DNA from 4 places in the Paenibacillus sp. J22P15 genome. Region 3 is predicted to be linked to each of the others. Evidence: riboswitches for the same ligand, from Rfam matches in the RefSeq annotation. Region 3 holds a riboswitch; each other region holds the start of a gene.

Region 1 (2,201 bases), on a different contig from region 3:
AGTCCTTTACGCTTACTCGAAAAGAGATGGCTTGTTTGCTGCTCGCTTTGGACGGAAGTCATAATCAGAAGCCGCTGCAAGTGCTGCAAGCCGCATGGACCAAAACGCATCAATGTGATTTGGAGAAAGGCTCGGGATTGCCTGCGTTTCTATCTACGATGCTGCCTCCAATTATTGAAAAGTTGATCAAAGGGAATGAGCTGAAAGGCTTTTCACTTCACGAAATTGCTGCGTTAGGACAATTAATCGAATATTCGAATCTGTCGATTACCTCCATGCAAAATTGGGTGAAGCGAGATTTTAAACCTTATTTCGATTGTCCGAAGGCTGGCAAAAAATATTCTCTTAACCAAGCAGCGCTATTGTTCATTATTGATGATTTAAAGTCAAATCTAGATTTTGAATCAATACGCAAGCTGTTTGAGATCGTATTTAAGAAACCAGAGGATGATACGGACGATTTAGTTGGGCCTATTGAATTATATGCATCATACACCAGTATGTTTGAGGAGCTCGACGCCAATAACGATCAACTGCTCGATATTTCCGGTCATTTGAAGGAAAATCCGCATCAAGATTTATTGACAGAGCACGTCATTCGTTCATCAGCGAATCAATTTGCAAGCAGATTACCTAATTTATCGGAAAAGCAACGGGAAGCGGTACGAAATATTTTGCTTGTTGCGGTAATTTCGATTCAAACCTCTTATTTTCATTCCTTAGCGCGGCGCTATTGCAATGCAACCTTATTTCTAACTACTTAGTAAATTCATTCTAATGGGATGTACAGATTTGCTGAGTTGTCTTATACTGGGTTGTGTTGTAAATACAAAAATATACAAACTGAAAAAGGCAAATTAGTCGAAAGTCTAAGACGCAAAGTTATGGGCCTAAAGTGTATGCACTATGGCTGCCAGACCGCCGGTAGGATAATAAGCTATTCTAAGCTGTTCACCTCCTGGGGCTGGATAGCTTTTTTTGTTTTTCAGGTGACAGAGGAGAGAAAGCGGAATGGATTCAAAGGTTTGGAGAGAGAGAGCAAACATACTGTTTAAGAAAATGAAACTGAAGAAAATAACGAGCAAATTAATGCTTATCACCGCAATTATTACTCTTTTTAATGTAAGTTCAGGTGTGCTCATTTATGTTCAAAATCATTCGGTAGCCAGCTCAGTTAGAGATACTGAAAATTTGCTGAGTGCAGAGCGTAACTATCAAGACATCACTAGTCAATTGCTGAAAGCGATGCTGCTTTTGGTTGATGCGATCGAAAATGGAAAAAGCGATGCGACGCTCATTATGGACAATTTAGAGATATTGCCAAGTCAAATCGACGAACTGGAGAAACAGCTTATTGAAATGGATAAGAGATATCCTCCCGCTTCCGAGGACGGTCCATTTTATGCGAATCAGATACCGGTTCTAAAGCTGGCGTTAGACGATCTAAGAAAGACAGATACGGATGTCACCAACCTATCTTCAGATGAGAAGTCGCTGCGAATTAGTAATTTAATAAGTGTGTATACCATTATTTTGAGTTATTCAAACGATGTCATTCATGAACGGTTGACCAATGATGCGAATACGACGCAGCTTTTATTGGATGGAGATATATCCCGTGCGAACATTATTATTCTCATCAACGTTATTTTACTTGTCGTGCTGCCAGCCATTATGATCTTTGGTGTGACTCAGACCATAAAGTCGGGTCTTCTAGGTATTACTCGACGTATTCGGTCTTATGGCGATAATGATTTTACAAGTCAAGAGAGGCTGACTCGCTCTGATGAGTTCGGAGAGATCGATCATGCCTTAGCGGAAATGGGAGATCAGCTTCGAGTCACAATCAAAGCAACGCTGGAAGTCAGCGAATCGGTACTTCAAGTATCGCGTAATATGGATACGATGATTGGAAATAACCGTAAAGCGTCTGAGGATGTGAAGGGTCAGGTCGATCTTGGCAGACAAGTATTGCTCTCGCAATATGACGATGCTTCATCAATTTCAGCTGTTACCGAGCAGATTTCTGCGAGTTCAGAGCAGATAGCAGCTTCGAGTGATTATATAAACAATGACATGCTTCAAATGAAGCAGTCATCCCATGACGGCACGCAGCAGATGGCTGGCGTAGTGTCCATGGTAAATGAGACTGTGGAGCAGTTTGCCAAGCTAACCGAGGCATTCCAAACGATGAACGACCG
Region 2 (2,201 bases), on a different contig from region 3:
ACGGTTCACCAAGCGGTGAAACCGGGGGGAACCGTACCATAAATAACGCAAATTTTTGGGCAATCAGCTGTAGTTTGAGGGATTATTGCCTTTTTTGGTCCCGATCTTTACCGAAAATAGTTTTATGAACGTGTCCCTCCTTTTTAAGAATGAATATTATATTTCAGTACTAAAAAGGAGGATGAACTCACAATCATGATGCATCCGGATACAGAACTCCGCTTTATCAACGATGTGATAGGTGTCGGCATTGTTGCCACAAAATTTATTCCAAAAGGAACCATAACTTGGATTTCGGATGACTTAGAAATGACATTAAAGAAGGATTTCGTTGAATCCCTTGATGAACTTCGGCGGAGAGTGGTGGATAAATATTCTTATTTAAGTGACGACGGTGAGTATTATATTTTACATTGGGACCATGCAAAATACATGAATCATAGCTTCCATCCGACCTGTATCGATACGGTATTTGAATTTAATTTAGCTGAAAGAGATATACACCCTGGGGAACAATTGACATGTGATTATGGAATTGTTGGAGAGGATGAAGATTTTGAATGCGTGCATGAGGAAGGAACATCTCGGACAAGAGTGAGAGCGGATGATTATTTGTATTTCTCTCAGGAATGGGATGAAATGGCGAGGGAAGCGTTTAAGTATTTCAATAGTGTCGAACAACCGCTGAAACATTTAATCAAAAAGGAATATGCTGAAGAAGTAAAAGCAGTAGCCGCGGGACTTCTACCGTTACCATCAATTCTTACTCTTTTCGTAGACGAGTCGGAAGATGATGAAGAAGACGAAGCATAACGGAACGGGGCTGTCCCTAAAGTCATCGGAGATGACTCAGGGTCAGCCTTTTGCATAGAAAGAAAGATCGTAATTAAAACTTTTAGTAATATACTGCTAGTCAGACCAGTGTATTACGGGGCCAAACATAGTTATCTCCCTCACAGGAGAATGTATTAAGATGCAACGCAAGAGAAATGGCTTATCACTGACCGAGCTCTCTAAAAGAGCCGGTGCCGCGAAATCTTATTTAAGCTCCATTGAACGAGGGCTTCAACAAAATCCTTCGATTCAGTTTCTCGAAAAGGTAAGCGATGTATTGAAGGTTACAGTTGAAGAATTTTTAAAAATTGACCAGTGTGAGCAAAAGGTTGATCATCTTGAACATGAATGGTCCGAATTGGTAAGAGAGGCTGCGGCTTCTGGTGTCAGCAAGGAATAGTTTAAACAATTTTTGGAATTTAATAAGTGGAAAATCAAGCGTGAATAACGTTTTATTTGTTATTAAACAGACGTTTCTTGAGTGTCATCCTTATCACTTTCCTGAAGGCACAGAAAAACTTTACGCACGTCTTCTTTCGTAAACCCCATTGATCGCGCGCTTTTTATTAGGGCTACCCATTCCAAATCCAAGTCATGATTATTCTCTGATTTTACAAGTTCCATAATCCTATGTCCCCCATTCATTCTGGGACGGTTGCACCAATGACTCCTTGCGTTTAAGGTGCCCAGATACTAAACGCATTTCAACGTCTCCCTTTTGCTGCTTCATTTGATTTCTTTATCTATTATAAATCAGCTCTGTTACGCATGTTATCGCTTCATGTCTCACAAAATGATAGATTATTACATTCTTTGTCGAATTGATTGTAAAGGACACATACTGCTTTTTTACTTGTCTTACTAATTCGCTCGACTAGGAATAGTTCTTTTAACTTTCCTGCCCCGTTGAACAAACATAAGGACTTCAATTATTGATATTTTCGACTGATTTCTTTATTTTACTCACATTAAAAAAGGGCGATGCAGGAACATCGCCTTTAAGCTACGGCAGAGAATGATGTGAGATGATCTTAACATCTTGTCCACCATCCCCTCATTTATAGCGTATGTGGTTATACTCAAAATTCTTGGACTTATAACAGCTGTATCTAATACTTAGAAAAATAGATCTTACCCTTCTTCAATTATCCTACCAGTTGAGAAAACGACAACCACTTCACCGGCTGCCGTCTCTTCGTGCTTATTGAGCTATCGTGTCCCGTTGATTCCCAAAATTTAAAATATGGGATTAGCTTATTTTCTTAAATATAGCTTCGAGTATCATTATTCCTGCCAAACTTATAGACGGCTATTAAAGATAAGGCCACAGAAAAAGCAATCAAAATGATCAAGTTCAAGGATAATTC
Region 3 (2,201 bases):
GCAAGCGGTCGCCAATCGAATGACCTAACGAATCATTAATGTATTTAAATCGGTCCATGTCCAAATACATGACAGCCAGCTTCTGCTGGTTCCTCTTCGCTTCAGTTAATGCTTGATCTAAGGTGTTTTTAAACGAGCTGCGATTTGGCAACTCGGTCAGTTGATCATGAAAGGCCAAATATTGATTTTTTTGTTCTGCTTGTTTTCTCTCCGTAATATCGCGTCTTACGGTCACAAGGCCTTTTCGGCTGCCATCTGGATTGAAAATTGGAACCTTGATGACATCATAAAAACTTGTCCGGCCATCAGACGTGGCAATCTTATCTTCATAACGGGTTAACTCACCGGATTCCCATACCCGTTGATCGGAAGTTGTGCATGTTGACAAAAATTCTCGACATAAATCAGAATACTTCGACATCTCGAAATCAGTTTTCCCTTCATAGGCAACGTCGCCAAGCTGATAGGAGGATAATGCGAACGTGTTGGCCTTTAGCCATCGGCCCTCACCGTCTTTAAACAGAATGAAATCCGGAATGGCGTTAATGAGTGTGTGCAATTGTTCTTTGTTGTCGACAAGTCGCTCTTCCAAATCGATGATATATGCTGTATTCCGATCTCCAGCGTTCATATCAAGAAGTGTACCAATAAAACGGACGGGATTCCCGTTATTGTCGCATATCCAATCCCCCTGGGAATGAACCTTCCGCACAGATTTGTCCGAAAGCATAAAGCGATGCACGATGTTGAACTGTATTCTCTTATGCAATGCTTCACTGAATTTTTCTTTCACCGCCGCTTTGTCATCCGGGTGGATCAAAGTCCAAAATAGATCGGAAGCATTGCGAAATTCACGATCGGAAATCCCTAGCACCCGGTATATGTTATCGGACAAATAGATCTCGTTCGTACTCAGATCCACATCCCAATTACCCAATATGTCAGGCATCATCTGCTTGAGGTGCACACTTTGATTGGAAAAATCATTTTGCTGCTCGATAAAGGCGGAATTTTTCGACAGCCCTTTTTTTGTTGGGCGAAACAATTGAAAGAAAGCCATGATTACCTCTCCAGATTCTTATTTATAAAAGAAAAAAAAGCATCCCCTCCTCTAATGGAGAGTTGCTTGATTCACCAAAACTCGTATGTATCAGCAACTGGCTGGCATCGTGCACACGTGTACATTTTAGCCCCTATAGCTTTGCGTCCCCATTTTTCAATGGGTTTGCCCTTATATGTTATTATCATTGTAAAAACTAGAGGAGGATCTTCTGCGAAACTTTTATCCATTATAGTCCATAAATACCATAACTACAAGTTTTTATGGATCTATATACCTAGGTCAAAAGTAGTTTTTTTGAAAAGAAGCATCCCCCACCGCTTTTTTTTCGGGATGTTAGTTCATACTAGTGCTCGATCTGCACAAACTCACCCTTATTTATTCAGCTATCGATGAGCTTTTTGAACAGACTCTAATAGTAATTTTTTCATGAGCAGCAAAAAGAGTGCTACGAAATAGCACTCTCGTACTATGATTCGGTTATCAAGCCGCTCTCACGTCCACATATCCTTTGTGTTCGATCATTCGAACAGGAGGGTAGTCCAAGTAGCTTTCTTCCCAAATCCCCTCCCACTCCTCCCAAGTAAGGCCCGGATTAAGCGATTGTTGCTCGAAGAAGTGGTACTCCATGGACGCATCCTCAAGCTCCGACTCTTTCTCCATATCGGATTTTAGCCAATCAGGGGTTTCCAGCATTTCGTCCTCTGTCACCCATTTCATCGCTGGGTAGACATCGTCTTTCCCGAACTTCGTCAGGTCTTTAAAATCCTTACCTGCACCAGTGCAATCGTCAATAAAATGAGCAGGCCACCGCAGTGTCCGCTCATCCATGTATATTATTCAACTAACATGTCCCGTTAACATTCCTGTAGGTGTTAGTAGATTCAATTTGCAGAAAAACGAACGCCTCGCTAGGATGAGTATGTACTGGGTTGCAGCCCTCAGAACTCACCTTAGGAGGCGTTATTATGAAGTCTAGACTAACTAAAGCTCAAAATCAACGTGTAGAACGTGTTTCCACTTCTACGCTTGTCATTGGCATCGACATTGCCAAGGAAAAACATGCTGCTCAAGCTACTAACTTTCGAGGTATTGTCCTCACCAATCGCCCCATTATGTTTTCGAACGACCATGCGGGCTT
Region 4 (2,201 bases), on a different contig from region 3:
TGTCTTCCATCCGGTTCTAGCATGACCGAAGAAGAGCAGTCAAGGGTGATAGATTGTTTAACGAATGCATTCATAGCGTCGGTCCAAAGAGAGAAGCAAGGCGCATAGCCCTTGCTTTTTTCGTATAACTAGCGTATGCGTAGTTGAAATGGTGAAGCATTGGCTAGAATGGATAGTAAGGTGGAGAAAACGGATACTGCTGTGGAAGGAAATCGAACTTGAGGAGGAGTATCGCAATCGAGTAATATTCGTTATAATAGAGAGTATTCTACAACGGTGAAATAATGGAGGAGTTTGTTATGATTGGACAACGCATTCAGATGCTTCGCAAGAGAAAAGGTCTTTCACTGACTGAACTTTCCCAGAGGGCAGGCATTGCAAAATCTTATCTAAGCTCCATAGAACGAGGGCTCCAGCAAAATCCTTCGATTCAGTTTCTAGAAAAAGTAAGCGCAGTATTAAGCATTACAATAGAAGAGTTATTGAATAACGATGAGACGGACCAAAAGCCCGATCATCTTGACAATGAATGGGCTGATTTAGTAAGAGAGGCTATGAATTCTGGTGTAAGTAAGGATCAGTTCAAAGAATTTTTAGAATTCAACAAATGGAAAAGTAAGCAAAGCTAGAGAAATTATATTTATACAGCCGTTTCCTTGTTCTTATCTATATCGCTTTCCTTCAGAATAAGAAGAGCTTTACGTATGTCTTCTTTAGTAAGTCCTGATTTTCGAGCGTCCATAATTAATGTAACCCATTCCATATCCAAGTCATCTAATTCTTTTGACTCAATCAGTACCATTCCTCAAGTCCCCCATTCATATTGGGACGGTTGCACCACTGACTCCATGCGTTTAAGGTGCCCAGATACTAAACGCATTTCAACGTCTCCCGTGTACTTCTCGATTTCTTAATAAGATTATTATAGTTCAAGCCAATTGCATATATTGTCATTTCTCGTCTCTGGATAATAAAAATCTTTAACATATTTTGTCGAATCATTACAATTATTTACATTCGGATAGGAGGACAAATTTGGTTATTATACTAACAGTGGCAGTATCCATATTTTTCTTTTACCTGCTCTTTATCTTCCCAACTCAGTGGCTAAAAATCGAAAAGATAACCCACCCAATCGGCATTAACAAACGCATATTGCAAATTAGTGATTTGCACGTAGACAGGCTGCGCATTAGCGCGAAGCGAATTTCGCAAGAAATCGCGTCTGCGAAGCCTGACTACATTTTTCTTACTGGCGACTATACCTATAAAGAACACTATCTTCCGCGGGTAGGCTATTACTTAAAGGCTATTTCAGATAGCGGTATACCCGTATACGCGGTGCTTGGCAACCATGACTATGAGCTCCCTCGATTAAAGAAGCTGCTCGATCTGTTTCAATTGTATGGCATTAAAGTTCTTCGCAATGAAAATGTGCTGCTTGATGATTTTCAACTCATTGGAATTGATGATGCCAGCTCTCATCATAGCCGCATCAAGCCTTCTTTTAGAGGTATTGCAAGCAGTAAGCCGATTGTTATTATGACACATGATCCCAATGTGCTGCTTAAGATTGATCGTACCTATGATTATTTGATGGCCGGTCATCTGCATGGAAAGCAGCTGAACGTACCGTTCTTTTTTGCATTTAAGCCAAAGGGTCCGCTTTCCGTGAAAGGAATCTACAAAGGCCTTCATCACAACCAGAACGGCACATTCTACATCTCAAAAGGTATTGGTCAAGCCGGCGTTAACGCCCGGTTTATGGTTAGAAGTGAGATTACGATTCATGATCTATAAATATGAGGCTGTAGCTAGTCATGGATCGTATTTCTACGGCTTTCTTCTCGAAAGGCAGCAGGAGGAATACCCTTCGCTTCGGCAAAGGTTCGAGAGAAATAATGAACGGATGAGAAGCCGCAGCGCTCAGCGATTATTTTAATTGGCGTTGATGTTTGGACGAGTAATTTCTCCGCTACACGGACTCGTTCGTGTCTTACGAGAATGGAGAAGGATTCATGAACGCTCTGGGCGAACAGTCTGGAAAGATGGCGTTCGGATACGTTAATGTAACGTGCAACCTCGGAAAGACTCAAGCTAGCTCCTAAATTATCACGTATGTATAGCTTGGCTCGGTTGATAAGGATAGCGGCATTTGAAGCCGGTAAAATGATTTCTGTGTTACCATTCTTGCTGCCAAC

What was found. A riboswitch is a leader RNA that binds a small molecule or an ion and turns the genes downstream of it on or off. The one in region 3 is predicted to bind cyclic di-GMP.
Region 1: it holds a riboswitch for cyclic di-GMP, as region 3 does, so the genes downstream of both, AC0YN6_RS00220 (methyl-accepting chemotaxis protein) here and AC0YN6_RS29850 (EAL domain-containing protein) in region 3, are expected to answer to the same signal.
Region 2: it holds a riboswitch for cyclic di-GMP, as region 3 does, so the genes downstream of both, AC0YN6_RS29440 (anti-repressor SinI family protein) here and AC0YN6_RS29850 (EAL domain-containing protein) in region 3, are expected to answer to the same signal.
Region 4: it holds a riboswitch for cyclic di-GMP, as region 3 does, so the genes downstream of both, AC0YN6_RS09820 (anti-repressor SinI family protein) here and AC0YN6_RS29850 (EAL domain-containing protein) in region 3, are expected to answer to the same signal.

Annotation. Positions count from the first base shown of each region.
Region 1 covers NZ_JBWDNT010000001.1:45,679-47,879, forward strand. Annotated here, with positions in the region: gene AC0YN6_RS00215 (DUF1836 domain-containing protein) at 1-764, shown strand, start outside; cyclic di-GMP riboswitch class I at 842-926, shown strand; gene AC0YN6_RS00220 (methyl-accepting chemotaxis protein) at 1,012-2,201, shown strand, end outside.
Region 2 covers NZ_JBWDNT010000032.1:27,983-30,183, reverse strand. Annotated here, with positions in the region: gene AC0YN6_RS29450 (SET domain-containing protein) at 196-813, shown strand; gene AC0YN6_RS29445 (helix-turn-helix domain-containing protein) at 947-1,234, shown strand; gene AC0YN6_RS29440 (anti-repressor SinI family protein) at 1,297-1,458, opposite strand; cyclic di-GMP riboswitch class II at 1,475-1,557, opposite strand; gene AC0YN6_RS29435 (ABC transporter permease) at 2,097-2,201, opposite strand, start outside.
Region 3 covers NZ_JBWDNT010000034.1:24,481-26,681, reverse strand. Annotated here, with positions in the region: gene AC0YN6_RS29850 (EAL domain-containing protein) at 1-1,060, opposite strand, end outside; cyclic di-GMP riboswitch class I at 1,150-1,240, opposite strand; gene AC0YN6_RS29845 (hypothetical protein) at 1,544-1,891, opposite strand; gene AC0YN6_RS29840 (IS110 family RNA-guided transposase) at 2,029-2,201, shown strand, end outside.
Region 4 covers NZ_JBWDNT010000003.1:317,455-319,655, forward strand. Annotated here, with positions in the region: gene AC0YN6_RS09810 (DegT/DnrJ/EryC1/StrS family aminotransferase) at 1-108, shown strand, start outside; gene AC0YN6_RS09815 (helix-turn-helix domain-containing protein) at 300-629, shown strand; gene AC0YN6_RS09820 (anti-repressor SinI family protein) at 641-802, opposite strand; cyclic di-GMP riboswitch class II at 818-900, opposite strand; gene AC0YN6_RS09825 (metallophosphoesterase) at 1,036-1,800, shown strand; gene AC0YN6_RS09830 (AraC family transcriptional regulator) at 1,815-2,201, opposite strand, start outside.